3 regions of the Arthrobacter sp. Y3221114 genome follow, and region 1 is predicted to be linked to each of the others. Evidence: riboswitches for the same ligand, from Rfam matches in the RefSeq annotation. Region 1 holds a riboswitch; each other region holds the start of a gene.

Region 1 (9,843 bases):
TGACCGCGAACAGATCCTGCCATCCGCCCTGAAGGCCCAGGGACTGGGCGATCTTGCCCAGGGTGTCGCCGGGCTGGACTGTGTAGGTTTCGCCGCTGACCGCCGGGGCCTGCACCGCGGGCGCGGCCTGTACCGGGGCCGGCGCGACCGGGGCCTGCTGGACCGGCGCCTGGGCGACCGGAGCCTGCTGGACGGGTGCCTGCTGGATCTGGGCCGACTGGCTGCTCACCTGCGACCCTCCGCCGCCGCCGGACAGTCCCAGCTTGGACGAGCAGGCAGGCCAGGCGCCCCAGCCCTGGCTGTCCAAAACGTTCTCTGCCACGGCAATTTGCTCGGCGCGGCTCGCGTCAGCGGCAGAACCGCTGCCGCCGTTCGCCGCCCACGTGCCCGGGGCGAACTGCAGGCCGCCGGAGTAGCCGTTGCCGGTGTTGATGTTCCAGTCACCGCCGGACTCGCACTGGGCCAAGGCGTCCCAGGTCGCCCCGTCGGCCGCGTTCGCGGCCGGTCCGACCAGCGCAACGCTGGCTCCGGTCAGGGCGACGGCCGCGAGGCCGCCACGGAGGGCACGGCTAAGGTTCAGGTTTTTATTTGGATTCACAATGCTCCGGTTAGGCCGCCTTGTGCTCAGTCCGTCCCCGAACGTCTCCGCACCGCCGTCAGCCACTCGCATAATCGAGGTCATGTGGACGTCTGCCATTCTGACGGCGAAAGGCGTGGGCAGCGTCCGGGCATTCCATGGGTAAATCGCGCCGGAAGTTCCGGCATCCCCTGGCACGGTCATCTCACCCGCGCACGAACTGCACGTTACCGTAAAGTAACCAACGTTGCAAAACCGTGATCTTGGCGCTGCGTGTCGGGCGACGCTGCGGCGCGGAACAAGGGTATGGCCGCCCCCGCGAACTATTCCCAGCGAACGCCCCAGCACGTAGCCTAGGGAGTCCCTAGTGGATCGGAAGGACTTCCCATGGCAGACAATCCCAGTCCCATTGATATCCAGAAGGCGCTGGGCGGCGTCGACTACCCCGCTTCCGCCGCCGATTTGGTGAAGAACGCAGAAGAGTCCGGGGCCGGCGACGACGTCCTCTCGGCGCTCAAGAACCTTCCCGACCGGCAGTATGAAACGCCCGCGGAAGTCAGCAAGGCGGTTTCCGACAACAATTAGCGCGTCCTCGGCTCCACCGGCACCAGCCGGACGTCCACCAGGCTGCCGCCCTCGGCGGTAGCCGTCATGTACGTACAGACCGGCTGGCGGCGGCGGTCGGTTGGCGACCCCGGGTTCAGCAGCCGCAGGCCGCCGGGCGACGTGGTGTCCCACGGGATGTGGCTGTGCCCGAACACCAGGACGTCAACATCGGGAAAGCGGGCCTCGCACCGTTGTTCCCGGCCCTGCGCCGCTCCCGTTTCGTGGATCATGGCGAACCGGACGCCGTCGATGGTTGCCTCGGCAATCTCCGGCAGCCGCGAGCGCAGGTCGTCGCCGTCGTTGTTGCCGTACACCGCGACCAGCCGCCGGCTCCGCTCGTCCAGCTCGTCGAACAGGTCGGCGGTGACCCAATCGCCGGCGTGGAAGACGACGTCCGCCGCCTCCACCGCGTCCCACACCTGGTCCGGGAGGCGCCGCGCGCGTTTGGGCACATGCGTGTCCGCCAGCAGCAGCAAGGTGGTGGCCATACCGGCATCCTCGCATATCCGGTCAGAGATAAAGGGCCATCCGCAGCCCGAGCACCAGCATGACGACGGCGATCAGTCCGTCGAGCAGGCGCCAGGAGCCCGGCCGGGCGAAGAAGGGCCGCAGCAGCCGGGCGCCGAAACCGAGGGCGCTAAACCAGATAAGGCTGCCCGCCACGGCGCCGGCGCCGAAATACCAGCGCAGTTCCGGCCCCTGGGTGTTGGCGATGGAACCAAGCAGCAGGACCGTGTCCAGATAGACGTGCGGGTTCAGCCAGGTCAGGGCGAGCGCAGTGGCAGCCGTCGTGGCCAGTCCCCCGCCGGAGCGATTGGCCGAGGCGGTCAACACGCCCGGCCTGATCGCCCGTTTGGCGGCGAATACCGCGTAGGCCAGCAGGAACGCCGCCCCGCCCAGGCGGATGACGTCGACAACTGCCGGAGCGGCCTGGATGACCGCACCGATGCCGGCGATCCCGGCGGTGATCAGCAGGGCGTCGGAAACCGCGCAGATGAGTACGACGACGCCGATGTGCTCGCCGCGGATACCCTGGCGCAGCACGAAGGCGTTCTGCGCCCCGATGGCGACGATCAGGGCCAGCCCGGTTCCCAGGCCCAGCAAAACTGTGGGTGCAATAGCGGTAGTCACAACAGTCGACGCTACTGACAACCCGTGCATCAGTACAGCTAAAGAATTTTGGGTTACGTAAGCTGGACTTATGCAGCCGTTCCAGTTCGACCATCTGGCGACCTTCGCCGTCGTCGTCCAGGAAGGAAGCTTCGATGCGGCCTCCCATGCGCTCCACGTGACGCCTTCGGCCGTGTCCCAACGGATCAAGGCCATGGAGCAGGCGGCGGGGCAGGTCCTGTTGCAGCGCACCGCCCCGGTGCGGCCGACTGCTGCCGGAGACGTGGTGCTGCGGCTGGCGCGGCAGGTGCGGGTCCTGCAGGACGATGCGCAGCGCGAACTCGGCGGCAACGGTGACGGCGTGGCCCTGCCGCTGGTGGTCAACGCGGATTCGCTGGCCACCTGGTTCCTGGGCGCGCTGGCCCGCATGCCGCGCGAGCTGGGCGTGTTCTTCGAAGTCCAACGCGAAGACGAGCAGCATTCAACCTCGCTGCTGCGGGCCGGACGGGTGACGGCGGCGGTGACGGCCACGCCGGAACCGGTCCAGGGCTGCTCGGTGGAGGCGCTCGGCTCGCTGCGCTACCGGGCCGTCGCCAGCCCGGCCTTCCTGGAGCACTGGCGGCCCGCCGGGGCAGGGGACGCTGATGTGGCGTGGCTGGCGGCCGCGCCCGTGCTGGATTTCGACCGCAAGGACGACCTGCAGGAGCGCTTCTACCGGGAACTGACCGGCGCTGCCTTGGCGGCGCCGCGCCACTATTTGCCGGCCTCGGCGGAGTTTGCGGCAGCCGTCCGGCTGGGCTTCGGGTGGGCGCTGCTGCCGGAGCAACAGTGCCTGGCGGACGTTTTCAACGGGACGCTGCACGAGCTGGCCCCCGACCTGCCGGTGGACGTGCCGTTGTACTGGCAGCGCTGGAAAATCAGCTCGCCGGTGCTCGACGAACTGACTGCCTGCGTGCGGCAGACCGCCGGAGAACAGCTGCGCCAGCCCTAGCCTCACGGGCCGAAAATCACGCCGCGCGCGGCGTACCGCCCGTCGGCAGGAGCCCGTTTCTCCCCGCCCGGAGCCCGGGTGCCTGGCCCGACCCCTAGAGTGGAAGGGGAGATCCAGACGAAGGGGCACGATGCAAGACCGCATTCGCAACGCCCGCCTGCTCGAGCGCGTGATGTCCGCGGAGCAGGCGGCTGAACTGATCAAACCCGGCATGACGGTGGCCATGAGCGGCTTCACCGGGGCCGGTTATCCGAAGGCCGTGCCGCAGGCGCTGGCGGCGCGGATGGAAACCGCGCATGCGGCCGGGGAGCAGTTCAAGATCCGCGTGCTGACCGGCGCTTCAACGGCCCCCGAGCTCGACGGCGCCCTCGCCAAGGTCGACGGGATGCAGCTGCGGCTGCCGTACCAGTCGGACCCGGCGCTGCGCGAGCGGATCAATGCCGGCGAGCTGGATTACATCGACATGCACCTCAGCCACGTCGCCCAGCACACCTGGTTCGGCTTTTTCGGCGATGTCGACCTGGCCGTGGTCGAGGCCGTGGGCGTCCTCGAGGACGGACGGCTGATCCCGTCCACCTCGGTGGGCAACAACATGACCTGGCTCCGGGAGGCCAGCCGGGTCATCGTGGAGATCAACAACGCCCAGCCGCTCGGCCTCGAAGGCATGCACGACGTCTACCACGGCACCGCACTGCCGCCGGAACGCAGGCCCATCCCGCTCGTGAATCCGGACGACCGGATCGGTGAACCCTACCTGGAGGTGGATCCGGACAAGATCGTGGCCATCGTGCACACCGACGCGCCCGACCGGAACTCCCCCTTCAACCCGCCCGATGAAAACTCGCAGCAAATCGCGGGCCACCTGCTGGAGTTCCTGGACCACGAGGTCCGGCGCGGGCGCCTGACCGAGCAGCTGCTCCCGCTGCAGTCCGGGGTCGGCAATATCCCCAACGCCGTGCTGGAAGGCCTGGCGGCCGGCGGCTACCGCGGCCTGACCGCCTACACCGAGGTCATCCAGGACGGCATGCTGCAGCTGCTCAAGGAGGGCGTGCTGCGCATGGCCTCCGCCACGTCCTTCTCGCTCAGCCGCACCGGTCTGGAGGAGTTCAACGCGAACGTGGACTACTACCGCGAGCGCATCATCCTGCGCACCCAGGAAATCTCCAACCACCCCGAACTGGTCCGCCGGCTGGGCTGCATCTCGCTCAACGGGATGATCGAAGCGGACATCTACGGCAACATCAACTCCACCCACGTGGCCGGCACCAAGGTGATGAACGGCATCGGCGGCTCCGGCGATTTCGCCCGGAACAGCTACCTGTCCGTCTTCATGTCACCGAGCACCGCCAAGGGCGGGAAGGTCTCCAGCATCGTGCCGATGGCCAGCCACGTCGACCACACCGAGCACGACACGATGATCGTGATCACCGAGCAGGGGCTGGCCGACCTGCGCGGTCTCGCGCCGAAGCAGCGGGCGCGCAAGATCATCGAGACCTGCGCCCACCCCGACTATCGGCCGATGCTGCAGGACTACTTCGACCGTGCCTGCCGGGACAGCTTTGGCAAGCACACCCCGCACCTGCTCGGTGAGGCCTTGTCCTGGCACCAGCGCTTCGTGGAGACCGGCAGCATGCTCCCCGCGCAGCAGTAACGGCCGGCCTCGCCCACCCCGGGCGGAGGTCTGTCCGGCTCTCTGGCTCTCCAGCTCTCCAGCTCTCCGGCTCTCCGGCCGTCCGGCTCCCCGGCTCCCCGGCTCCCCGGCTCCCCGGCTCCCCGGCTCCCCGGCCGGGAGTATGACGCCGTCGTACCGGCGGTCTTTCGCCGCCCGGTGCGGCAGACGGTAGGCTGCTGGCTTGTACACGGGAGTCCGGTGAGCCGGGCTGAGAGGAAGCTTCTCAAGTTTCGACCGTTGAACCTGATCTGGATCATGCCAGCGCAGGGAGCAACCCTCACACCCGTGCCCTGTTCACTCAACAGAAGGGCGCGAAAATGCAGACATCCGACGGCATGCACCTGGTGGCGATGGTCAACCCGCCCACCAGCCAGTATTCGGAGAACTGGCGGCATCCGCTCTCCCGGCGCGACTGGCTGAGCGCGGAGTTTTATCTTGATCTGGGCCGGACACTGGAACGAGGCTGCTTCGACATGCTGTTCCTGCCCGACGCGCTGGCCGTCCCGGAGGACAACGCGGGCGACTTCGCCACCACGCTGGTCACGGGCGGCAAGGGCGCCATCTATCTCGACCCCTTGGTCACCCTGTCACTGGTTGCCGGGGCGACTCGGCACCTGGGGTTGGCCGCCACCATCTCCACGACGTTCACCCCTGCTTACACCATCGCCCGGAAGCTTCTCTCGCTGGATCACCTCTCCGGCGGCCGGGTCGCCTGGAACATCGTCACGTCCACCACGGACGCCGAGGCCGCCAACTTCGGCCTGCCCTCCATTCCGCCCAAATCGGAGCGTTACGACCGGGCCGACGACGTCGTCCAGACCGTGGTGGACCTGTGGGAAACTTGGGAGCCCGGGGCGCTGACACCGGATGCGCCGGCACGCCGGTTTGCGGATCCGGAGCGTGTCCACCGGATACCCGAACGGTCCCGCTCCGGCGGCGGCGACCGTCCGCTGGGCCGCGGTCCGATCACCCTGCCGCGCAGTCCGCAGGGAAGGCCGGTACTCATGCAGGCCGGATCCTCCCCGCGCGGCATGGAGTTCGCCGCCCGCTGGGCCGAGGTCGTGTTCGCCGTCGCCGACACTCCGGACGCCATGCGCGCGGTGCGGACCGAACTGCGGGCACGCGCCGCCGCCGCCGGACGGAATCCGGATCGGCTGGCCGTGCTCCCGGCCGTCCAGCCGATCACCGGCGCCACTCCCGCCGCCGCCCGCCAAGCCGTAATGGGCTTGGAGGCGGCGCTCGATGAGGAGGACGTTCTGACGAAGTTGGGCCGGCTCCTTCACGCAACCCGGGAGGACCTGAAGCCGGACGGCAGCGCCGAGGAGTTGCTGCTGGCCCATCGCGGGGCCACGGGCAGCGAGGGCTTTGAAGAGATGCTCCTGTCGGCAGCCCGCCGGGAATCGATGACCGTCCGCGAACTGGCGACGGCGCAGGCCATGAACCAACTGCACCCTCAGCCCGTGGGCGATCCGGCGGACATCGCCGACTACTTGTGCGAACTCTACGACTCTGAGGCGGCTGACGGTTTCGTGATCATGTCGGCCCTCTACCCCTCCTCGCTCGAAGAGTTCGTCAACGGGGTGGTGCCGGAGCTGCAGGCCCGGGGCCGGTTCCGGACGGCGTATTCGGGACGCACCCTGCGCGATCACCTGGGAGCCTCCCGGAAGGGCAGTCGCTCCGTCGCGTCTTAGCAGCGGTTCCGCGCCGGTTCAGCGCTGGTAGACCCTGGCGAGCACGGCGTCGAAGACCCGGTCGGGCAGGAGCCGGCGAGCGCCCATGATCGTCCGCGCGCCTCTGCCGACCGGGTACCGGCCGCGCGTGCGCCGTGCGGCCGCCACCCGGGCAATGCGGCGGCCAACGATGTCCGGCCGCGTTCCCGTGCGTTCCGTGTAGGCCCCGGCAATTGCCCGTGCCACGCTCTCCGCCTGCGGCGCGTAGGCCGTCCCTTGGGAACTCCGCTGCAGGCTTTCGACCGCGATGGCGTCCCACTCGGTCAGGATCGGCCCGGGCTCGACGATCACCACGTCGATGCCGAAGGGCCTGAGCTCCACTCGAAGGCAGTCCGACAAACCCTCGACCGCGAATTTCGCCGCGTGGTACCAGGCGCCCAGCGGTTCGTAGAACACGCCGCCGATCGAGGAGACGTTAATGATCCGCCCGCTGCCCTGGGCCCGCATGGCCGGGGCCGCCAGTTGGATGAGCCGCCCCAGCCCGAACAGGTTTACTTCGAACTGCTGCCGGGCGTCCTCCAGCGGCACGTTCTCAATCGCGCCGTATGAGCCGTAACCGGCATTGTTGACGAGCACGTCCAGCCGCCCCTGCTCCGAAAGGACTTGCTCCACCCCGCGCACCATCGACGCGTCGTCGGCCAGGTCCATCTCGAGGACGCGGACCCCGTGCTCTTCCAGCGGGCGCATCCGCTCCAGCCGGCGCGCGGCCGCATAGACGATGAAGCCGCCGCGTGCCAGCTCCCGGCACGTATGTTCCCCGATCCCGGAGGACGCTCCGGTTACCAGTGCGACTTTGTCCCTCACCATCACGCCCGCCTCACTTCTCCAATGCCATGACGACGGCGGCGCGCGCCTCGTCCGGCAGGTTCCGGGCCGCGCCGTCGGGAGCGAAGAGCCGCCGGTAACCGTCGAGTTCCACGGTCAGCGGTGCGCCGGCGCTTTGCCCCTTGGCGAGCGGCCACAGCACGGCAAGCTCCGTTGCGTCGTCGGCGCATTCGCTGTCAGCCGGATCCTTTGCGGCCGCCTTCAAGATGACGTCTATGGCCGGGCCCTCAAGGCTACCTCCCCTAAAAAACGTCCCGGACACGATCTCGAACACGTCAAACTCCAGGTTCGGCTGCGCGTCGGCGGGGCGCTCGTCGTCTTCATTCGTTATCCGCTCGGTCCGGTACTGGCAGATCTTCATCGTGTCGGCCTCGCCAGCGCTGGGCAGAAGGCCGGGGGAACCCGGCATGCCCTCGCCGCTGCTACGCGGCTGCGCGCCCGCCGTCTGCTCGAAAGGTACCAGCGCAGCCACTCCCGGCATCGGCTTGATGCCCCACTCGGCGGGGCAGCCAGCATCCAGCGCCGCCCTCGGCTGGATCAGTTCCCTCCGGTGCTGCTTCGACTCGATTACGGTCATGCCCGCCAGAACCTCGCGGACCCCCGGTTTGGTCTTGCCGCAGGAATCCGTCGGCCACGCGGCACGCATGGCCTTGCCGGCCGCATCCACGAGCCACAGATCGGGGACCATTTCCATGTCGGCGGTGCAGGCCAAATTCGCCCTGGGTCCGTCGCTGGGCTGCGCCAGCGCCTTTAACAGTGCGTCAATGTTTCCGGTGAGGCGCTCTTCCGTGAACGCCGACCACAGGCCATCCTCGTCCTCGACGGTTGCCATCGCCAGGGCGTCACAGCGGATGACGTCGACCAGCGCGAAGGCTTCGGGCACGCTGCCGGCCGCCGGCGGCGGAGGCGCGGACGGCCGCCCTGGTTCGACGATGTGCTGCACCGTGGTGCAATCGACGGCGTCGACCAGCTCGGCCTCGGGCCGTGTTTGTTCTCCGGGGTTTCCAGGTTGCTGCCCGCAGGCCGCCACGGTGGCGACGGTCAGCAATGCCGCCATCATCGGCCCGAGCAACCGCCCTCGGCCTCCCTGCCGCCGCTTATGCTTCACCGCGCCCGTCCCCCGATCACCGTCGATGCCGACAGTGTAGCGAGGCCGCCGACAAGCATGACGAGTGCCGCGGCTGAGGGACCGGAACCGACGGAGGGTTCAGGAAAGACGGCGGAACTCGCCTGCCCGGAGCTGGACATAAATCGGCAGTGCCAACTGGATGTGTGAGACGCCGACGGGCTCGTCAAGCAGTTCATTGATCGAGGTCTGCCCTTCCAGCTCGGTCACTTGGCGCCCATCCATGACTCGACCCTACGTCGACAGGACGCTCCCTTAACTAAGACACGCGAGCGCGTTCCACCAGCCGGTAGCCACCTGAGAGCGGATGTTGGAAAATTTACGCGTCGGGGGCTTCGCCCTCAACGGGGTCCCACCCCAATGAGGAGCGTTAGTTGCGGTTCCATTTGGGGTTGGCCTCAGGACGTGGCCCTCGTCCCAGAGGAGGTTCCGTGGGCAGCACCGTCCGGTTCCTGATCCTGGCGCTGATGTTGTTCGCGCTGCTTGCTATGCCGGGGTCCGCGGCCCTGCGATCGGATCCAAGCGCCATTGCAGGACTCGGAGATTCCATCACCCAGGCCGCAAACACCTGTTGCAAGCCCGGCAACTATCCGGCCCAGTCCTGGTCCACCGGCGACGGGCTGTCCGACGGCATTCAGAGCCACTATGAGCGGCTGGTTGCACTGCACCCTCAGACGAGCATCAGCAATTACAACAATTCCGCCGGCGGCGCCGAGGCCGCTGATCTGCCGGCGCAGGTGGCCATGGCCGTGGCCCAGAAGGCGGACTACATCACCCTCCTCATTGGAGCCAACGACCTGTGCGCCTCTTCGGCAGCAGCGATGACGTCCACCACCGACTTCACCGAACAGGTCGCTACTGCTCTCGAGGCTCTGCATCACGGGCTGCCGCACGCCAACATCTACGTCAGCAGCATTCCCGACCTTCATCGCCTGTGGTCCGTTCTGCGCACCGATCAGGAGGCCAGACGGGTCTGGGCGTCCAACGGAACCTGCCCGTCCATGCTCGGCGCCGAGGTCACCGAGAACCAGCGGCAGGAAGTTGTCGCCCGCGAGCTGGCCTTCAACGAGATCCTCGCCGACACATGCGCAAGGTATAAGAACTGTCACTGGGACCGCGGCGCCGTCTACGCCTACAGGTTCTCCGCCACCGAAATCAGCACCCTGGATTACTTCCACCCCGGCCCCGGCGGCCAGGCCGCACTGG
Region 2 (9,843 bases), on a different contig from region 1:
CGCGGTCAGCACGGTGCTGTGGGCTTCTTCCCCCACAACGACGGCGATCTCCGGCGCGCCGAACAGGCCGTCGCTGACCACGTCCCAGCCCGCGCGTTCCAGCACTGCCGTCCGTGCCGCGGCCAGGCAGGTGAAGTGTGCCATCTGGCAGCCGGTGACCAGCCCAAAGCCGGAGTCTTCGGGCAGGCTGAACAAGTCCAGCAGCCAGGCGCCCACGGCCTCTTCCACCACGGAGGCGGCCGGACCGGCCACATACAGTCCGGCGTTCTGGTCCCAGGTGGAGGTGAGCCAGTCGGCGGCGAGCGCGGCCGGCTGGGCCCCGCCGATCACGAAGCCGAAGTAACGCGGACCTGCCATGGCCACGGCAGCCCGCCCACCGACGTGGGCCAGGTGCTCAATGACCGCCTGCGGGTCTTCGCCCTGCCGCGGTAGTTCTCCCGCCAGCTCGCGGCGCAGGGCCGCCACGTCCAGCCCGGATTTTACCGGGCGCCCGGGCAGGGATTGCAGGTATTTTGTGGCCAGCTCGGCCGTCCGGCGGAGAAGTTCGTCGTCCCCCATGACGAGCATGTTACGCCGGGACCCTGCCCTGCGACAGGTGGAGGGGCCGGCACGCTCTTGCTGCTGCCAGGTCCGGCAGCGCCGCGGGGCGGTTCGGGGTCCCGGGGATGGCCGCCGACAAGAGTTTTCAGCTGCCGAGCGCTTCAAAACCCGCCAGGTAACCCAGGGTGTGGCTGGTGAGCAGGACGGCTGCGAGGACCCCCAGGACGCCGGCCACCATCAGCCAGTCCGCGCCGGTCAATGGGACCCTCCGCCAGATAGTCCGCGGGCTCAGGCCCAGGCCCCGCGATTCCAGCGCCTGGGCCATCCGTTCGCCCTTGCGCACGGAGACGACCAGCAGGGCAAACGCCGCATTCCCGTGGGCGTGGAGGCCGCGCGGCAAGGAACCGTCCGGACGGAGCCGGGCCCGGACGGCGTGGGCCTGCCGAATGGTCAGCCATTCCCGCGGCATTTCCTGCAGCATGCGGTACCCGGCCAGGATGGCGTAGGTGATCCGGGGCCCGAGCCGGGCGTGCTGGTGCAGGCTGCCCATCAGCGCGACGCCGTCGGTCGAGGCAATAAAACCGATGGCCAGGATCCCGATGACCAGGGTGCGCAGGGCCAGGGAACCGCCGACGGCGAGGCCCTCGACCGTAATCCGCAGCGGCCCGGACTCCCATAACACCTCGCCGGGCCGGCTCAGCGCGTTGACCATGAAGATCCCCAGCCCGAAGGCGACGAAGGGTACGTGCGCCAGCGCCAGGGTCCTGGGCCTGAGGCGTGTGGAGGCGGCGACCGCGGCCAGGGCGACCAGGTACAGGACGGCGGGCGTCACCGGATCGAAGATGAAGACCAGGGTCAGCGACACCACAAACAGGAGCGCGAGCTTGATGGTTGGATTGCGCCGCGCCAGGACGCCGCCGGCGACGGCGGAAACCGGGCCGGGGGCGAAGGCGGCGCTCATGCCCGGCTGCCGATCTGCGGATTTACCGTACCGGCGCGGGATACGGCGGCGTCGAGCCGGTCGAGGACCCGCCGGATCTCGTGGGCCGAGGCGAACTCGGCCAGCAGCCATTCGATCAGCGGCGGCAGCCGCAGGCCGGCGCGCTGCAGCACCGCAGGGTCGCGCAGGATGTCGAAGACCGGGCCGTCGGCAATCACCGTGCGGTCCGCGATCACGACTGCCCGGTCGGCCAGCGTCGCGACGGTCCGCAGGTCGTGGCTAGAGAAGAGGATGCCGCGGCCAGCGGCGGCGGCCTCCTTGAAGGCTGCCATCGTGGTGATCGTGTCCCGCCGGTCGAGGCCGAACGTGGGTTCATCCGCCAGGAGCGCAGGCCGCTCATGGGCCAGCATGGCCGCCACGCTCAGGCGGCGCTTTTCGCCGCCCGACAGCCGGAAGGGGCTCTGGTCGGCCACATGGGTGAGCCGGTGCTGCGCCAGGAGGCGGCCGAAGCGTTCGGCGGGAGCGTCGGGAAGGCCGTGCCGGACTTCGTCCCGGACGGTATGCGCCACGAACTGGTGCTCGGGATTCTGGAACACCATCCCCGGGCGTTCCCCGCGGACGGTTCCCTCCGCCGGCGGCAGTAGCCGGGCGAGGGTGAGCAGCAACGAGGTTTTGCCGGCCCCGTTGGCTCCCAGCAGGGCTGCGATTTCGCCGCGCTTCAGCCGGAGGGTCACATCATGGAGAATGGCCGCTTCCGGCCGGACGTCCCCCGCGTTCCGGCGCCTCTTCCGTAGGGGCGCCGTCCGCGAGACGGAGAGGTTCTCCGCGGCCAGCGCCGTCTCGCCGGCCTCGGGCGCCGCGGCATCCCCGTTGTGGTCAGGCGCCGACAGCTGCCGCAAGTCCGAGCAGACGTCTGGCGCGCCGAGACCGCCGGTCCGGCCGGTGACGGCCAGCAGTTCCGTCTCAAGCGGAAGCCAGCATCCGGCCGCGTTCAGCCGGACTGCATGGGCCCCCAGCACTTCGGCCGTCACGCCGTCGGCCAGGACCTGGCCGGCATCGCCCAGGACGACCGCCCGGCGCGGCAGGCCGGCTATGCCTGCTACCCCGGCGTAGTCGTCCAGCCGGTGTTCGACCAGCACCACTGCCGGTCCGTAGGCGGCCGTGGCAGCGGAGACGGCGTCCCGCACGGCGGCCAGGCCTGCCGGATCGAGCATGGAGGTGGGTTCGTCGAGCAGCAGCAGGTCAGGTTCGGCGATGAGACTCGCGGCCAGCGCCACCCGCTGGCCTTCTCCGCCGGACAGCTGGGCCGTTGGGCGGCCGCGGAGACCGGTGGCGCCGACCGAGGCCAGCGCGGTGTCGATCCGTGCCGATATCTCCTCCGGAGGCACCGCACGGTTCTCCAGCGGCAGCGCCAATTCCTGTTCGACGTCCGGAAGACAGACCCCGGAGGAGGGATCCTGGGCCAGCACGCCGACGTGTCGGGAAAGCTCGGCGACCGAGGAATCGGTCGTGGCCACGCCGTTCACCGACACCGTGCCGGTGAGGGTGGCGACCACCGAGTGGGGAACCACCCCAGTGACCGCTTGCAGCAGGGTGGACTTGCCCGACCCGGAGGCCCCAAACACAATCAGGTGTTCGCCGGGCTTGAGCCGCAGCATGACGTTGCGCAGCACGGCTGCGTCCCGCCGGGGGAAGCCTACGGATACGTCATTGAGCTCCAGGACCGGGTCAGCGGTGCGCATCGGTTGTGCCCAGCCGGGCGCGGCCGATCGCGAAGTTGTCCACCACGCCGGTCTTCGCCAGCCCGTCGACGATGATCTTGCCCAGCAGCCCGCCCAAGATCACACCGGAGATCAGGTGGATGACCAGGCGGGTCCAGAACAGGTCCTGTCCGTACCAGCCGGACCGGAAGGCCGAATAGAAGAAGACGAGGCCGGCGCCGAGCAGCCCGGACAGGGCGTAGGTAAGCCAGCCGTAGGAACGGTAGCGGGTGACAGCGAACGGGATCTCGCTGCCAATGCCCTGGATGGCGGCCGCGATAAAGAGCAGCGGACCGACGGCGGAGCCCAGGAACACCACCTCTATCACCGAGGCCAAGACTTCGGCCAGCACGCCGGCGAAGGGACGTTGGACGATGGCGATGGCGATCGGAGCCACCAGCAGCCAGCTTCCGGCCAGGAAGTGCTGCGACAGGTCTCCGGCCGGCCCCATCAGCAGGGACAGGGCGGTCCAGGCCTGGACGAAGACCCAGTAGAGGAAACCGAAGACGACGCCCAGGACAACCAGGAGGACGAGGTCCTTCAGGGTCCAGGCACCGCGCGGGAGGGCATGCTGCTGCGAAGACGATGATGACATGGCTGGTCCTTCCGCTTCAGGAGGCGCTGGGGCTGTTGATGGACAGCGTCGCGTGCGTGGTGACGTGCTGGACGGAACGGCCCACCAGGATCCAGCCCGCGGCAATGGCCTGCAGCACCTGGGCAACATCGCCGTCCATCCGGGTGACAAAATGCTCCGCCTGCACCGCAACACCGGTGGATTTTGCGTAGTCGATGGCGGCGTAGATATCGCGCATGTGGTCGGCTGAGGCACCGCCGGTACCGCCGTCTGCCAGGGGATACAGCGCCCAGTCGGCGGCGGCCTCGATTCCGGTGGGCTCCAGCTCCGGGATCTCCGAGTACAGGGCGGCGCCTCCCTCGGGTATTTTGCAGCTGACGCCGCCGGGGCAGCCCCGGGACAGGAGCACGGAGGCCGAGACGTGCGCCCCGGTGCGTCCAGCCGCGGCAATCACCTGGCTCAGGTAGCGCAGGACATCCTGCTCGGCGCCGGTCAGGTAGGTGCTCACCTTGCCGGTGTGCACCTCAAGGCCGGTGGAGTCGGCCTGGTCCAGTGCCGTCAGGATGACGTCGGCGTAGTTGTCGGCCATGACCGCCAGGGTCAATCTCGCGCCCACGCCGAACTCGCGGGGAGTGGCGGTGAACTTATTGCTGCGGACGGCAGCAGTGGGGGTGTTCGTCGCGGTGACGATCGAATCTGATGTTCGCATTTTCGCGCCCTTCGGTTGTTAAACGGGGCACGGGTAGTAAAGAGTCAACGTCCCTGCGCTGGCATGATCCAGATCAGGTTCGACGGTCGAAACTTGAGAAGTTTCCTCTCAGCCCGGCTCACCGGACTCCCGTGTTGCCCACGAGTCTAACCCATGGCGCGCACCGCCCGCGAAAGGTTTAAGCAGGGGGTGGTAACGCAGCGGGGCGCGGACTCGCTGCCCGCGCCCCGCCGTCGTCAGTCCTGCTATTCGCTGATCAGGTCCCGGACCACGATGGTCTGGTCGCGGTCGGGGCCCACGCCGATGGCGGAGAACCTGGTGCCGGAGAGCTTTTCGAGCGCCAGCACGTAGTTGCGGGCGTTCTCCGGCAGGTCTTCCAGCGTCCTGGCGCCGGTGATGTCCTCGGTCCAGCCCTCGAAGTACTCGAAGATCGGCTTGGCGTGGTGGAACTCGGTCTGCGTCATCGGCATTTCGTCGTGCCGGACGCCGTCCACGTCGTAAGCCACGCAGACCGGGATCTGCTCGATGCCGGTGAGCACATCGAGCTTGGTCACGAAGTAGTCCGTGAAGCCGTTGACCCGGGCGGCGTGGCGGGCCAGCACGGCGTCGTACCAGCCGCAGCGCCGCGGCCGGCCGGTGTTCACGCCGAACTCCCCGCCCTTCTTCTGCAGGTACTCGCCCATGTCGTCGAACAGTTCGGTGGGGAACGGCCCGGCGCCCACCCGGGTGGTGTACGCCTTGATGATGCCCACGGCACGGTTGATCCGGGTGGGGCCGATGCCCGAGCCCACGGACGCGCCGCCGGCCGTCGGGTTGGAGGAGGTCACGAACGGGTAGGTGCCGTGGTCCACGTCCAGGAAGGTGGCCTGGCCGCCCTCCATCAGCACGACCTTGCCCTCATCCAGCGCCTTGTTCAGCACGTAGGTGGAGTCGATGACCATCGGGCGCAGCCGCTCGGCGAAGGACAGGAAGTACTCCACGACCTCCTCCACGTGCACGTCCCGGCGGTTGTACACCTTGACCAGCAGTTCGTTCTTCTGCCGCAGCGAGCCTTCGACCTTCTGCCGCAGGATCGATTCGTCGAACACGTCCTGCACGCGGATGCCCAGCCGTGCCACCTTGTCCATGTAGGCGGGGCCGATGCCGCGGCCGGTGGTGCCGATCGCGCGCTTGCCCAGGAAGCGTTCGGTCACCTTGTCCATGGTCTGATGGAACGGGGCCACCAGGTGGGCGTTGGCGGAGACGCGCAGCCGCGAAGTGTCCGCGCCGCGGGCCTCGAGCCCGTCGATCTCCTCGAAGAGGGCCTCAAGGTTGACCACGCAGCCGTTGCCGATGATCGGAGTGGCGTTGGGGGACAGGATGCCGGCCGGCAACAACTTCAGCTCGTACTTCTCCCCGCCGACGACGACGGTGTGCCCGGCGTTGTTGCCGCCGTTCGGCTTGACCACGTAATCCACGCGGCCGCCGAGCAGGTCGGTAGCCTTGCCTTTTCCTTCGTCGCCCCACTGGGCTCCGACGATCACAATTGCTGGCATGGGATCCTCCCCCATTCGATGCGGCGGAAGCCCCGGACAGACTGCACATCAAGGAGCCGCTGCCGCGCATGAGAACGCCCCTCACTCCGGGTGGAGTATTTGGGGCTCTTACCCGCCAAGTTTAGCCGATGGGCCTCAATCGACCGGAATCCGGCCGTCTAATCGTCGAGTGGAGAGAAGATGCAGCGAAACCGGGCGTAAGCGTGCATCTTCTCTCCACTCGAAAAAGCGAGGGCTCTCGTGCCCGGACGCGGCAGCGGTTCAAAGGATGCGCAACGCCCCACAGCACGACGACGGAGCGCGGCTTGCTCTGGCTTGCACCGCCTGGGCCGGGTAGCCTGCGGGACATGGCCCCCTCTCAACCGATGGCCCGGATCGGCATTTCCGGCTGGCGATACCCGCGCTGGCGCGGCACGTTCTACCCGAAGGGCCTGCCCCAGCGCCGCGAGCTGGAGTATGCCTCCGGCCACCTGAATTCAGTCGAGATCAACGGCACGTTTTATTCGCTGCAGCGCCCCTCCAGCTTCCGGCAGTGGCACGCCGAGACGCCTCCGGACTTCGTGTTCGCGGTCAAGGGCGGGCGGTACGTCACCCACATGAAGGGCCTGAAGGACGTCCGCGACGCTTTGGCGAATTTCTACGCTTCGGGGGTCCTGGGCCTGGGCGAAAAGCTCGGACCGTTCTTGTGGCAGTTGCCCGAGCGGGCCAACTACGACGCCGAGGTGATGGAAAAGTTTCTGGTCCAGCTGCCGCGCAGCACGCACGCCGCCGCCGCCTTGGCCGCCGGGCGCACTGACCTGATGAAGGACAGGACCTGGATCCCCGACGACGGCGCCGACCGGCCGCTGCGCCACGCCCTCGAGATCCGCAGCACCACGTTTATCAACGAGGAGTTCTACGACCAGTTGCGCCGGCACAACACTGCCCTGGTGCTGGCCGACAGCGCCGGAAAGTGGCCGATGCTGGACGAGATTACGGCCGACTTCGCCTACGTCCGGCTGCACGGTAAGGACGAACTCTACGTCAGTGGCTACCGGGACGAAGACCTGGACCGGCTGGCATCGACGGTCGCCGGATGGCTGGACGGCTCGGGCTGCCCCGACGGCGCGGGCCGGGATGCTTACGTGTACTTCGACAACGACGTCAAGGTCCACGCACCGTTCAACGCGATCGGGCTGGCGCAGAGGCTAGACCTGCCCACGGCCGGCCCGTGACCCGGGGGAAGGCCAACGCGTGCCCACCCGCGGCAGATGGGACGCTGCCGGGTTCCGCCCATGAACCCGCGGCCCACCGCCGCCAAACCTGGAGCGTGCCGCCCTATGAGCTACAGCGCGCCGCCGGAGGCCTCGAGGTAGCAGGTGCCGCAAAGCGATTCGTACCAGACGTCTTCGCCGTCGATGGCGACCTGTTCGCCGTCGAACACAATCTCCCCGCCCACGCGGCGCGTGTTGAAGACCGCCTTGCGGCCGCAGCGGCAAATGGTCTTCAGCTCCTCGAGGGAGTGCGAGATTTCCAGCAGCCGGCGGGCACCCGGGAAGGCCTGGGTGCGGAAGTCGGTGCGGATGCCGTACGCCAGCACCGGCACGTTGTCCATCACCGCGATGCGGAACAGGTCGTCGATCTGTTCGGGCTCCAGGAACTGCGCCTCGTCCACCAGCAGGCACGCCACCGGCTGCACGTCCACGTGCTCCAGCAGGGCTTCGGGATCCTCGCCGGCGGCCACTCGGCCGAAGTGTTCGCGCACGGATTCACCCGGGCGGATTAAGAAGTCCACGTCCCGGGCCATGCCCAGCCGGGAGACGATCTTGCTGTCCCCCTTGGTGTCCATCTGCGGCTTGGCCAGCAACACGCGCTGCCCGCGCTCCTCATAGTTGAAGGCTACTTGGAGCAGTCCGGTCGATTTGCCGGAGTTCATCGCCCCGTAGCGGAAGTAGAGCTTGGCCAACGCAGTCCTTTCAAGCGGTCCCAGCAGTCGATTCTACTGAGCCGGAAGCCGGGTGGACGGGAGCAGGGTCGGCGCGCGGCTCCCGCGCGGCGCAAGATCGGGATCAGGGCGGCTCCCGCGCAGCGCACGAACGGGATCAGGGCGGCCTCTTCGCAGCGCACGACCGCGATCAGCATGGCGTCCGCGCAGCGCCTTGGCGGCAATCACGGCGCGGATTCCGCAAACTGCTTGAAGCTGGCCAGCTGGCCGGAATCGGCCTCCGCGATCGCCCGCCGGATCTGTTCCGCCATGCCGGCCAGCTCCTCGCTGACGACGACGTCGGCAGTCAGCGTCAGCCGGGTCGCGCCGCCGTCGCCGTCGAGTACGTAGCGGTAGTCAGCCCGCACATCCCCCTGCGACGAGGTAATGGTGATGCTGCGGCCGACGTCGAGCTCGGTCACCGTGCTGCTGCGGTCGTGGCCCTGGGAACGGAAGCTGATGGCCTGGCCGACCGCCAGCGGCCCCTCGGCGTGCATCTCGTTCACGCCGGGCATCCATGCGGGCGTCGCGGCCCAATCCGTCAACAGCGCCCACGCCCGCGCCGGCGGCACATAGACCTGCTCGGTGGCCGTGAATGCCGTGTTCGCACCCATACCTGCATCATGCCTGCCCGGATGCCGCGGCGAAAGACCGCGCGGCCGATCGAAGGCAAGGTCGCGCGCTTGATAGGCAACCTAGAGGTTGCCTATCATGGAAGGGTGGACACTGTTTTCCAGGCCCTAAGTCATCCGACTCGGCGGATCTTGCTGGACGAACTGGCCGCGCACAACGACCAGACGCTGTTCGAGCTGACCGTGCGCCTGATCAACAACCACCATCTCGCCATCACCCGTCAGGCTGTCACCAAGCACCTCGCGATTCTGCGTGAGGCCGGCTTGGTGACCGCCAGCAACCGTGGACGCACCACCATCCACCATCTGGATACTGCCCCGCTCAGCACTGCGAGAGAATGGCTCGCCAATCTCCCGCCCTCTTCGAAGGAAACACCATGATCATCACCACCGCCAGCATTTTTGTGGACGACCAGCAGAAGGCCCTCGAGTTCTACACCGAAAAGCTGGGGTTCCAGCTCAAGAACGATGTTCCCGTCGGCGATGACCGCTGGCTGACCGTTGTCTCGCCATCGGCCCCGGACGGCGTGGAACTGCTCCTGGAACCGTCCGGCCATCCGGCGGTGAAGCCGTTCAAAGAAGCCCTGGTCGCCGACGGCATCCCCTTCAACAGCTTCGGGGTCGACGACGTGCAGGCCGAGTACGAGCGCCTGACCGCGCTGGGAGTGCAGTTCGTTCAGGAGCCGGCCGACATGGGGCCGGTTGTCACGGCCGTGTTTGACGACACCTGCGGCAACCTCATCCAAATTGCCAGCACGAAGCAGGCGTAGCCTGGGCCTCGCTCCATCGAGCGCGCGGCCTCGCTCCGTTACTCGCGCCCCGTCAGTCCAGGACGCGGCGCCGGACGGACGCTGACAGCTCTTCGGCTCGTCGCACCATGTCGTCGGCCTTCTGCGTGTGTTCTTTCAGCGACTCCTGGATGGAATCCTCCCGGATGGAGGCCAGGTTGGCCTCGACCGTGATCCGTGCCGTGGCGGCGGCGGCCCGCGCCGCTTCCGCGGCCACGGCAATGTCGCTCAGGACGTTGGGATTGCACACCCCCACCAACTCTGTGCCCAGACGCACGACGGCGGAGGCCAGGTCCAGCTGGGCCCTCGCCGGGAGCGTCGCCTCCACGAGCGCCTCCCGGATGGCCGCGCTGCGGCGGCTGTGTTCGTCGTCTGTTGTGGCCGGGAGTTTGTAGCAGTCGA
Region 3 (9,843 bases), 420 kb from region 1:
CCGGGCTGGTGGCCAGCATGGTGGCAACCGAGAGCCTGCGTTTCTCGCCGCCGGAGAGGGTGAACGGGTTGGCCTGCAGCAGGCGGGTCAGCCGGAGCCGCTCGGCGATCGTGTCCACCCGCTGCCGGACCGTCGCCTCGGGCAGTTTGGCCACGCGGCGCGGGCCAAACTCAAGTTCGTCAAGCACCGTGCCGGTGAGGAACTGGTGTTCCGGTTCCTGGAAGACGCTGCCGATCCGGGTCACCAGCTGCGCGGACTTCCACTTTGCCGGTGACAGGCCGGCGCCGCGGTGCAAGGCCGGTGTCGCCGACAGCTCCCCTCCTGCGGGCGGCACCAGGCCGGCGAGGGTGAGTGCCAGCGTGGATTTGCCGGCGCCGTTCGCGCCGGTGATGCTGAGCGCCTGCCCGGCCAACAGGTCCAGGTCCACCCCGCACAGCACCGGTGCGGCCCTCCGGTTACGCGACACGTCCAGCGCCGCCGCCCGCAGCAACGGCCCGCCCGGGGACGGCGCCGGGGGCAGGTCCAGCCCCGGGGTGTGTCCGGGAACCCAGACGCCGGCGTCGATCAACCGGGCGCGGGTGGCGCTCTCGGCGAGCACGGTGCCCGGCGGCCCGTCGGCCAGCACGCCGCCGCCGGCCGCGAGGACGATCACTCGGTCCACCACGTCCGCCCAGACAGCCACCCGGTGCTCGACCACCACCAGGGTGGCGCCGGTGCGGTCCAGCACCCGGGCCACGGCGTCGCGTACTTCCTGCACGCCGTCCGGGTCCAGGTTCGCGGTCGGCTCGTCCAGCAGCAGCAGCCCCGGCCGCATGGCCAGGACGGAGGCCAGCGCAAGCCGCTGCTTCTGGCCCCCGGACAGCGCCGAGGTGGGGTGATCCAGCGGTACCGTCAGGCCGACATCGGCCAGGGAATCGCGGACCCTGTCCCAGATCTGCGTGCGCGGCAGCGACAGGTTCTCCGCTCCGAACGCCACCTCGTCGCCCACCCGGGCCAGCACCAGCTGGCTCTCCGGATCCTGCAGCACAAGGCCGGCCCGGCCGCGGGCCTCGGAGGGACGGACACCCGCCACGGTGAGCCGGCCGGTCTCCTCGCCCTCGCCCTCGTCGCCGAGGACGCCGGCCAGGGCGTGCAGCAGCGTGGACTTGCCGGCCCCGGAGGCGCCCAGCAACAGTACCCGTTCCTCCGGGGCGATGCTGAAACTGGCCCCGCGCACCGCCGGATCCTTGCGGCCGGCATGCCGCCAGCCCCACCCCTCGGCGTGGACCGGCACGGGCCCGGGCACCGCCGTCGTACTCTGCTCTCCCATGGACCGGCTCAGACGTCGGCCGAGCGTCCCGCGGCGAAGGAGGACAGCACGCCCGTCTTCGCCAGGCCCCTGACCGCCAGCCACGGCAGCAGCCCGGCAATCACGACGCCGGACACGGCGGCGAAGCCCACGTAGGCCAGCTGCCACTCGGCGGCCCAGAGCATGTTGTAGAGGATGTTCTCGCTGATGGACAGTGCCAGGCCTGCGCCCAGGCCGGCCAGCAGCGCCACGCCGAGGTTGAACTTGCGGTACAGGAAGAGCAGGAAGACGACCTCGGCCCCCAGTCCCTGGATCAGGCCGGAGACCAGGACAGTCATCCCGAAGCTCGTGCCCAACAGCGCGGAAACAATGGCGGCCAGCATCTCGCAGTAGAGGGCCGCGCCGGGCTTGCGGATGATCAGCCCGCCCAGCACGCCGGCCATCAGCCAACCGCCGGTGTACAGTCCGGCGGACGGCGGGAAGGCAAGGGTCAGGCCCTCGATCAGCGGCCAGCCCGCCGACCAGGCCCAGAAGATGACGCCGACGGCCACGGCGACCACCGAGGCCACGACAATGTCCACCACCCGCCAGCCGTACCGCGGCTTCCGGGCAGGGGTGGGCGTGGCGGGTGCATTCGAAACGGTACTCATTGGGATCCTCCTGGTTGCAGGAGGGGAGGGCGGCCATGCGGCGCGCCCCGAGAACTCGACTCCCTTCGCCGGTACTAACCGGAGCAGGTTCGAGGGTCTGCGGTTCATCCGCACTCTCAGCGTCCCTCCCGGTCTCCGGTGTGAACCGGCCGGTCGGACGCTCCCCTGTCGTCATAGGTGCTGTCTAGCAGCACGCACCAGTCTACACTCGCCCGCAGCGGCGGGCGATTCGGGCTTCAGACCCTTGGAAAACGCACGACGGCTTACGGCCCGGGCGGGTGCCGGGCAGTAGGCTGGGAACCGGAACAGCAGTTGAGACGGGGCCCCGGCCCCGGAAGGGAGCGGGCATGAACATTGTGTTGAGGCTCTTGGGCACACTGGTGAGTATCGGCGCGGGCCTGGCAGCCAGCCAGCTGCTGGGGTTTGTCTGGAAGATGGTCACCGGAAAAGATGCGCCGAAGAGCGACGACGACCTGGAGAACAGCCTGCGGGCGGCGGTCGCCTTCGCCGTGGTGTCCGGCACCGTGGCGCGCGTGATCCAGGTGCTGACCAAGCGCGCCACCGCCAAGGCGGTCATCCGCTACGACAAGACGCGGGAAATGGTCTAAGCGGCTCCTTGAGGGGGCCCGATGGGGGACGGGACCGCGGTCCCGTCCCCCATCGCGCTTCTGTTCCGGTCCGCAGGAACCCGCCACCGGACCGGTTTCTTTTGTCCGCGGGTTATTTCTTGTCCGCCGGCCCGGCGTTGTCCTCATCGTTCCGCGCCGGACCAGCCGCAGCCGCCGCGGTGGGCCGCTCCCCCGGCCGCCCGGCGTCCTGGCCGCCGGCTGCGACACCGCTGCCGGCGTCGCTGCTGGAAGGCGCGACGTCGTCGGATGCCGCCGCGGAATCTTCCTCGGCCGCTGCCTCCACCACCGCGTCGAGATCGTCCACGCTGAGGATTTCCTTGCGCAGGTGTTTGGTGCGGTATCCGGCCCGGCCCACCATGTGGGCGGAAACCGGCACGGTGAGCAACTGGAACAGCCAGGCTATGAGGAGCAAGGGCACAGCCGCCCAGCTGCGCAGCTGCAATCCCAGTCCCGTCAGCAGCAGCAGCAGGCCGAACACCTGCGGTTTCGTGGCGGCGTGCATCCGGGAAAGCAGGTCCGGGAACCGCAGCAGGCCGATGGCCGCGGCCAGGGACATCGTCGCGCCGGCGATCAGGCAGACGGCGGTCGCGATGTCGAGTATCAGGTCAGTGTTCACGGGGCCGCCCGTCCGTCACAAAACGGGCCACCGCGACCGAGCCGATGAAACCGACAACGCAGATGACAACGACCAGCGTCAGGTTGTTCAGGTGGCCGCCGGCGGCCATGTCCACGATGAGTCCGGCGCAGACAATCGCCAGCAACACATCAATGGCCAGCAGCCGGTCCAGCAGCGAGGGTCCGCGGGCGAGGCGGATCAGCGACAGTACCGCGGCCACGCCCAGCACTGCGCTCACGACGACTTGGGCAACCGGAATGACGCCCCCGTTCACACTGCACCTCCCCTGCCGCTACCTTCGGCCTTGACCATTGCCAGTTCTTCCTTCGTGCCCATCATCCGGATCAGGCCCGCCTCGATCCGCCGCACGTCTGCCCGGAAACGTTCTGCGGCGTCCTCGGTGGCCACGTCGATCACGTGCAGGTAAAGGGTGGACGTCGAGCGGTCCACATCCACCACGAAGCTGCCGGGGATCAGCGAAATGGCATGCCCGGTGGCAGTCACCAGCAGGTCGGAATGGCTTCGCAGCCGGACCGCCACCACCGCGTTGCGCAGCGTCGGACCGCGGGTCAGGGCCAGCCACAGGACTTCGACGCTCGCCACCGCCACCTGCCACACGAACGTGACGGCGAAGACCAGCGCCGCCAGCGGATTAAAGCGTCCGCTGAGTTCGACCGGCGGCAGGTAGAACAGGTTCACGATGACCAGCGCGATCAGCAGGCCGAAAATCAGGTTGCCGGGGCTGAAATCCTGCCACAGGGAACCCCAGAGGATGACCAGCCAAGCCAGCAGCGGCAGCTCGACCCAGATGGAGATGCGCGGTTTCCTCATTGGCCACCCTCCTGCAGGGCACCCTCACCCAGGACGGCCTCGATGTACGGGGTGCGCTGCAACATCTCCCGCGCCGCCTGGTCGCTGAGCTCGAACAGGGGCCCGGCGAACAGCGTCAGGGCAAGGCCCATCGCCACCAGCCCGACCGTCGGCCAGACCATGGGCAACGGCAGCAGTTGAACGATGCCCCGTCCGGTGAACCGTCCGTGCGGGTGGTCCTCCACATGGCGGGTGGTCCGCACGGCCGATCCGTCAGGCTTGGTGGCGACCAGGACCGGGTCCGGGTGCTCGGCATCCTCGGGGCGCCGCCAGAACACGCGGTTCCAGACCCGCGCCATGGCCAGCAGGGTCAGCAGCGACGTGACCATGCTGCCCGCCACCAGCACCCAGGCGATCGGGGTGCCCAGCTCCACGCCGCCCTGCACGAGGCCGATCTTGCCTAGGAAACCGGAGAACGGCGGGATGCCGGCCAGGTTCATGGCCGGCACGAAGAACAGGATGGCCAGCAGCGGCGACAGCTTGGCCATGCCGCCCAGCCGGTCCATGTTCGTGGTCCCGCCGCGGCGTTCAATCAGGCCGGCCACCAGGAACAGGCTGGTCTGCACCGTAATATGGTGCGCCACGTAATAGACCGCCGCGCCGAGGCCCACCACCGAAGACATGGCCAGGCCAAAGACCATGTAGCCGATGTGGCTGACCAGGGTGAAGGAGAGCATGCGCTTGATGTCGATCTGTGCCACGGCCCCCAGGATGCCTACCACCATGGTCAGTACCGCCACGACCATCAGGAACGTGTTGAGCCGGTCGCCCGGGAACAGCAGCGTCTCGGTGCGGATGATGGCATAGACGCCGACCTTGGTGAGCAGGCCGGCAAACACCGCGGTGACCGGCGCCGGCGCCGTCGGATACGAGTCGGGCAGCCAGAAGGACAGCGGGAAGACCGCCGCCTTGATGCCGAAGGCCACCAGCAGCATCAGATGCAGCGTCATCTGCGTTGCCGGATCCAGTTCGCCGAGCTTGATCGCCAGGTCGGCCATGTTGATGGTCCCGGTGGCCGCGTAGATCATCGCGATGGAAACCAGGAACAGGACCGAGGAAATGACGCTGACGACGACGTAGGTGACCCCGGCACGGATCCGCGGGCTGGTGCCGCCAAGAGTCATCAGCACGTAACTGGCCGTGAGCAGCATTTCGAAGCCGACATACAGGTTGAACAAGTCGCCGGTCAGGAACGCGTTGGAAACCCCTGCCACCAAGATCAGGTACGTCGGGTGGAAGATCGAGACAGGGCCTTCTTCGTCGCCGTCCGTCATGCCCTGGCCCGAGGCATACAGCAGCACCGCCAGGCTGACGGCCGAGGAGACCACCAACATCAGTGCGGACAGCTCATCCACCACCAGGGTGATGCCAAAGGGAGGAAGCCAGCCGCCGAGGTTCACTGCCTGCGCCCCGTTGGTCCATGCCGAGGCCAGCATCACGGCCTCCAATGCCAGCGTGACCGTGAGCGTGATGGCACCGGTCCGGCGCTGCGCGTTGGGGTGGCGGATCAGCACGAACGCCAGGGCAGCACCCAGCAGCGGCAGGACTACTGCCAGCGGCGCGATGGTGGCGGCGTTCACTGCTTTCTCTCCATCCGGGACCTGGTGGTGGCTGGCGTTTCTTCGGCTTCGTCCGGCGGGACGAACTCCGTGGTCTCGGCCGGGATCTCCGCGTCGTCCTCGGCATCGAAAGTGGGCTGGTTGGCCACCCGGCGGTCCTCGATATCGTCCTGGACCTCGTCTTGCCGTCCCAGCACCCAGGAGCGGTAGATGATGGCCAGCATGAAAGCGGTGACGGCGAAGGAAATCACGATGGAGGTAAGGATTAACGCCTGCGGCAACGGATCGCTGTAGGCGTCCGCGGGGATGTCGCTGCCGAAGATGGGCGCCAGGCCCGCGGGCCCGCCGGTGGTGAGCAGGAGCAGGTTGGCACCGTTGGTGATGAGCATCAGGCCGAGCATCACCCTGGTCAGGCTGCGTTCGAGGATCAGGTAGACGCCCACCGCGAACAGTACGCCCATCACGAGGAGCAGCGTCAGGTTAACAGTCACCGGGACACCTCCTCCTCGATCGCTTCGGGTACTTGCAGTTCGGCACTCTTGCGGCGGCCGTGTGTACGTTCCTCGGTGCGTTCGTCGATCTCGGCGCCGAAGCTGCGCAGCACGTCGAGCACCAGTCCCACCACCACCAGGTAGACCCCGATGTCGAAGATCGTCGACGTGACGAACTTGTGTTCGCCGAAGACCGGGAGGCTGAACTCAAGGATCGCGCTCTGGAAGACCTGGCCGCCCAGGAAGATCGGGACGACGGCGGTCAGCGCCGCGGCGCCAAGCCCCAGGCCGAGCAACAGGCCCGCACTGATGGGCGTGGCTTCCGCCAGCTCGATCCGTCCGCCGGCCAAATAGCGGACGGTCAGGGCAATACCGGCCAGCAGGCCGCCCGCGAATCCGCCGCCGGGGAGGTTGTGGCCGGTCAACAGCAGGTAGACCGAGAAGATCATCACCGAGTGGAAGAGCAGGCGGGTGATCACCTCGAAGATGATGGAGCGGCGTTCCGGCGCGAGGGTACGGCCGGCCACCAGCCAGGCGTCGCGCGGCACGACGGCGAACTTGCGGGCGGTCGCCAGGGCTGCTGCCTCGCGGTCCGAATGGGCCACCGTCTCGTAGCCGCGCCCCACCGATCCGCTGGCCACGGCGTCCACGGGCTCCGGACGCTTCTCCCCGCGGCTCCGGATGAAGATCAGGCTGGCCACGCCGGTAGCTGCCACTGCCAGCACGGAAATCTCGCCGAATGTGTCCCAGGCCCGGATGTCCACGAGGATGACGTTGACGATGTTCTCGCCGCCGCCGCCCTCGTAGGCCAACTGCGGCAAGGCCAGGGACACCGGAGCTGCCGTACGTGCCGCCATCGCCGTCATCGCGATCACAATCATCGTGAGGCCGAAGGCGGCACCGATGATGGCGCGCAACAGTTTGAACCGTCCGGGTGTGCGCAGCCACAGCCGGGCCGGCAGCGAACGAAGGGCCAGCACGATGGCCACCAGGGAGATGGTTTCCACCAGCAGTTGGGTCAGGGCGAGGTCCGGCGCCCCCTGCATGGCGAAGATAAAGGCCAGCCCGTAGCCGGCCACCGACACCATGAGCACCGCCATGAAACGCTTGTTCGCGCGGATGGCGCCCAACGCGCCTGCCGCCACGATCAGCCCGGCGATGGCCTGCGCCGGGGTATCGAACCACACCAGGCTCTCCGGCAGCGGGGCATCCATCAGTACGATGGCGCTCAACGGAGTCACGATGGCAACGATCAGGATCACGCACAGGTAGAAGACCAACGAGCCCCGCTGGGTCCGTCCGGTGACCCAGATGGCCACCTCGTCCAGCACGCCGATGATGCCGCGGTAGATCCGGTCGGCGTCCGGAATGAACCGGATCCGGGCCTGGAAGGCGGCAATAGGGGTGCGCAGCAGGAACAGCGCGACGCCGGCGGCGATGGTGATGACGGTCAGGCCGAGAGCCGGCGTGAATCCGTGCCACAGCGCCAGGTGTGTGGCTGCGGTGTCCAGCGTGAACAGGCCGGCATAGGGCGTGACGGCGGCTTCGACCGGAGCGGGCCAGAGCCCGAACAACACGGTGGCCACGGCCAGCACGGCCGGTGCCGCCAGGAAGGCCCACGGAACGGGCTTGAATTCGATGGCCGCGCGGCCGGGTTTGGGCGCGAATCCGCCCCAGATAAAGCGGGCGCTGTAGGCGAAGGTCAGGACGGATCCGGCCACCACGCCGGCCAGGAGCAGGCCTCCCACCCAGCCGGAGACTTCGGCGCGGTGGATGAAGGCTTCGTAGACCGACTCCTTGGCGACGAAACCCAGCAACGGCGGCAGGCCGGCCATGGACGCGGCACCGATCAGGGCGACCGCGAACAGTTTCGGGGCCTTGCGGTACAGGTGCGACAGTTCGCGGATGTCACGCGTTCCGGCCTGGTGGTCGATGATGCCCACCACCAGGAACAGGGTCGCCTTGAAGAAACCGTGGGCCAGCAGCAGGCCCATCCCGGCCAGCGCGGCTTCCTGCGAGCCGAGCCCGACCACCAGGGTCAGGAACCCCAGTTGGCTGACCGTGCCGTAGGCCAGGATCAACTTCAGGTCATTCTGGCGCATGGCCTGCCAGCCGCCCACCAGCATGGTCAGCAGCCCGAGCCCCAGCACGACGCCGTGCCAGTAGTCGGTACTGGAGAATCCGGGCGACAGCCGCGCTACGAGGTAGATGCCGGCCTTCACCATGGCGGCGGCATGCAGGTAGGCGCTGACCGGAGTCGGTGCCGCCATGGCCGCCGGGAGCCAGAAGTGTAAGGGCACCAACGCGGACTTGCTGATGGCCCCGATGAGTACCAGCAGAATGGCTATGTCGATGATCTGCCCGTGGGCCATCAGCGTTCCGGCTGCTGCGAGGATCTCGGAGATCCGGTAGGTGCCGGCCGTTTGACCGAGCATCAGCAGGCCAACCAGCATGGTCAATCCGCCGAAGGTGGTGACCATCAGGGCCTGCAACGCGGACCGGCGCGCGGAGAGGCGGTGCCTGGCGTACCCGATCAGCAGGTAGGACAGGACGGTGGTGAGTTCCCAGAAGATGTAGAGCAGGATCAGGTCGTCGGCGGTGACCAGGCCGAACATGGCGCCGCTGAAGGCCAGCAATTGCGCGCCGAAAGGACCGATGTCCGGATCGTCAGCCTTGAAGTAGCGGGCGCAGTAGAACAGCACCAAGGCGCCGACGCCCAGGATCAGGATGCACAGCACCGCCGCGAGGGTGTCCATCCGAAAGGCCAGTTCCAGCTGCAGGCCCGGGACCCAGGCGAAGACCTCCGACGGCGGGGCGTTGGGAGCGCCGTCGAGCGCTTTCTGGTTCGCGCCGGTGTAGTTGTCGAACGTGGCGATCAGCCAGACGAATCCGGCGGCGGGAACCGCGGCCAGGATATAGAACGTTGACCGTCCGAGTTTCCGGAAAATTAAGGGCGCTATAAAGGCCACCGCAAAAAGCAGGGTGAGCACAATCAGCACGGGATACTCCGGAACTTCCTTCAGGTTTACCAAGGATTAGACGGACATGGCCAAGGTCCATTCTACCCATGGCATAGACGGTGCGGCGCCCGCGGAGGGTCACAAACAGCCGTCGGGAACCCCACGGCAAGCGCGCAATCTGCTTGTTCGCCAAAGATTCACGCGGCTCCCGGCGCTGCTCAGAGTTCGCAGCCGGCGAAACGGATAGCATCGCGGTATGACTGAGTCGGCCGGCATTCCGGCAACCCAAGATGCGGGCGGCAAAACGGGCGGCGCGGCCGCGGAGCGGTTGAATAGAAAGCACGTCCTGGCCTGGGCCTCTTGGGACTGGGGCTCGGCGGCCTTCAACGCGGTCATGACAACGTTTGTGTTCACCGTCTACCTGACCAGCGATGCGTTCGGCGGCGAAGCGTTCGCGTCCGAAATCCTCGGTTACGGCCTGGCCATCGCCGGGCTGGCCATCGCCCTGCTGGCCCCGGTCACCGGGCAACGTTCCGACACCGGGGGCCGCCGCAGGCTTTGGCTCGGGCTCAACAGCGTGGCTGTCGCAGTATTAACCGGCCTGTGCTTCTTCGTCTTCCCCTCCCCCGGCTTCCTCTTCCTGGGCGTGGGACTCATCGCGCTTGCCAACATCTTTTTCGAGTTTGCGAATGTGAACTACTACGCGATGCTCACCCAGATCTCCACGCCGTCGACCATCGGCAAGGTCAGCGGCTTCGGCTGGGCCATGGGTTACGTCGG

Evidence for each region. Region 1 has a riboswitch for thiamine pyrophosphate ahead of AC5RV3_RS06805 (NtaA/DmoA family FMN-dependent monooxygenase). Riboswitches for the same ligand answer to the same signal wherever they lie in the genome.
Region 2: another riboswitch for thiamine pyrophosphate. It lies ahead of AC5RV3_RS11560 (YkoF family thiamine/hydroxymethylpyrimidine-binding protein); the one in region 1 lies ahead of AC5RV3_RS06805 (NtaA/DmoA family FMN-dependent monooxygenase).
Region 3: another riboswitch for thiamine pyrophosphate. It lies ahead of AC5RV3_RS04695 (ECF transporter S component); the one in region 1 lies ahead of AC5RV3_RS06805 (NtaA/DmoA family FMN-dependent monooxygenase).

What each region holds. Positions count from the first base shown of each region.
Region 1 covers NZ_JBNHHW010000002.1:566,543-576,385, forward strand. The annotation lists gene AC5RV3_RS06775 (transglycosylase family protein) at 1-598, opposite strand, end outside; gene AC5RV3_RS06780 (DUF2795 domain-containing protein) at 965-1,162, shown strand; gene AC5RV3_RS06785 (metallophosphoesterase family protein) at 1,159-1,671, opposite strand; gene AC5RV3_RS06790 (LysE/ArgO family amino acid transporter) at 1,694-2,314, opposite strand; gene AC5RV3_RS06795 (LysR family transcriptional regulator ArgP) at 2,385-3,284, shown strand; gene scpC (succinyl-CoA:acetate CoA-transferase ScpC) at 3,415-4,935, shown strand; TPP riboswitch at 5,134-5,243, shown strand; gene AC5RV3_RS06805 (NtaA/DmoA family FMN-dependent monooxygenase) at 5,274-6,647, shown strand; gene AC5RV3_RS06810 (oxidoreductase) at 6,666-7,493, opposite strand; gene AC5RV3_RS06815 (hypothetical protein) at 7,504-8,571, opposite strand; gene AC5RV3_RS06820 (hypothetical protein) at 8,719-8,862, opposite strand; gene AC5RV3_RS06825 (SGNH/GDSL hydrolase family protein) at 9,069-9,843, shown strand, end outside.
Region 2 covers NZ_JBNHHW010000004.1:428,688-438,530, forward strand. The annotation lists gene AC5RV3_RS11540 (pyridoxal phosphate-dependent decarboxylase family protein) at 1-558, opposite strand, end outside; gene AC5RV3_RS11545 (energy-coupling factor transporter transmembrane component T family protein) at 686-1,501, opposite strand; gene AC5RV3_RS11550 (ABC transporter ATP-binding protein) at 1,498-3,222, opposite strand; gene AC5RV3_RS11555 (ECF transporter S component) at 3,209-3,835, opposite strand; gene AC5RV3_RS11560 (YkoF family thiamine/hydroxymethylpyrimidine-binding protein) at 3,852-4,523, opposite strand; TPP riboswitch at 4,556-4,666, opposite strand; gene AC5RV3_RS11565 (adenylosuccinate synthase) at 4,769-6,058, opposite strand; gene AC5RV3_RS11570 (DUF72 domain-containing protein) at 6,406-7,272, shown strand; gene AC5RV3_RS11575 (thymidine kinase) at 7,383-8,003, opposite strand; gene AC5RV3_RS11580 (SRPBCC family protein) at 8,207-8,635, opposite strand; gene AC5RV3_RS11585 (ArsR/SmtB family transcription factor) at 8,741-9,034, shown strand; gene AC5RV3_RS11590 (VOC family protein) at 9,031-9,423, shown strand; gene AC5RV3_RS11595 (cyclodeaminase/cyclohydrolase family protein) at 9,476-9,843, opposite strand, start outside.
Region 3 covers NZ_JBNHHW010000002.1:142,597-152,439, forward strand. The annotation lists gene AC5RV3_RS04690 (ABC transporter ATP-binding protein) at 1-1,309, opposite strand, end outside; gene AC5RV3_RS04695 (ECF transporter S component) at 1,318-1,938, opposite strand; TPP riboswitch at 1,982-2,115, opposite strand; gene AC5RV3_RS04700 (DUF4235 domain-containing protein) at 2,286-2,546, shown strand; gene mnhG (monovalent cation/H(+) antiporter subunit G) at 2,659-3,183, opposite strand; gene AC5RV3_RS04710 (MrpF/PhaF family protein) at 3,173-3,457, opposite strand; gene AC5RV3_RS04715 (Na+/H+ antiporter subunit E) at 3,454-4,014, opposite strand; gene AC5RV3_RS04720 (Na+/H+ antiporter subunit D) at 4,011-5,633, opposite strand; gene AC5RV3_RS04725 (Na(+)/H(+) antiporter subunit C) at 5,630-6,103, opposite strand; gene AC5RV3_RS04730 (Na+/H+ antiporter subunit A) at 6,100-9,102, opposite strand; gene AC5RV3_RS04735 (MFS transporter) at 9,320-9,843, shown strand, end outside.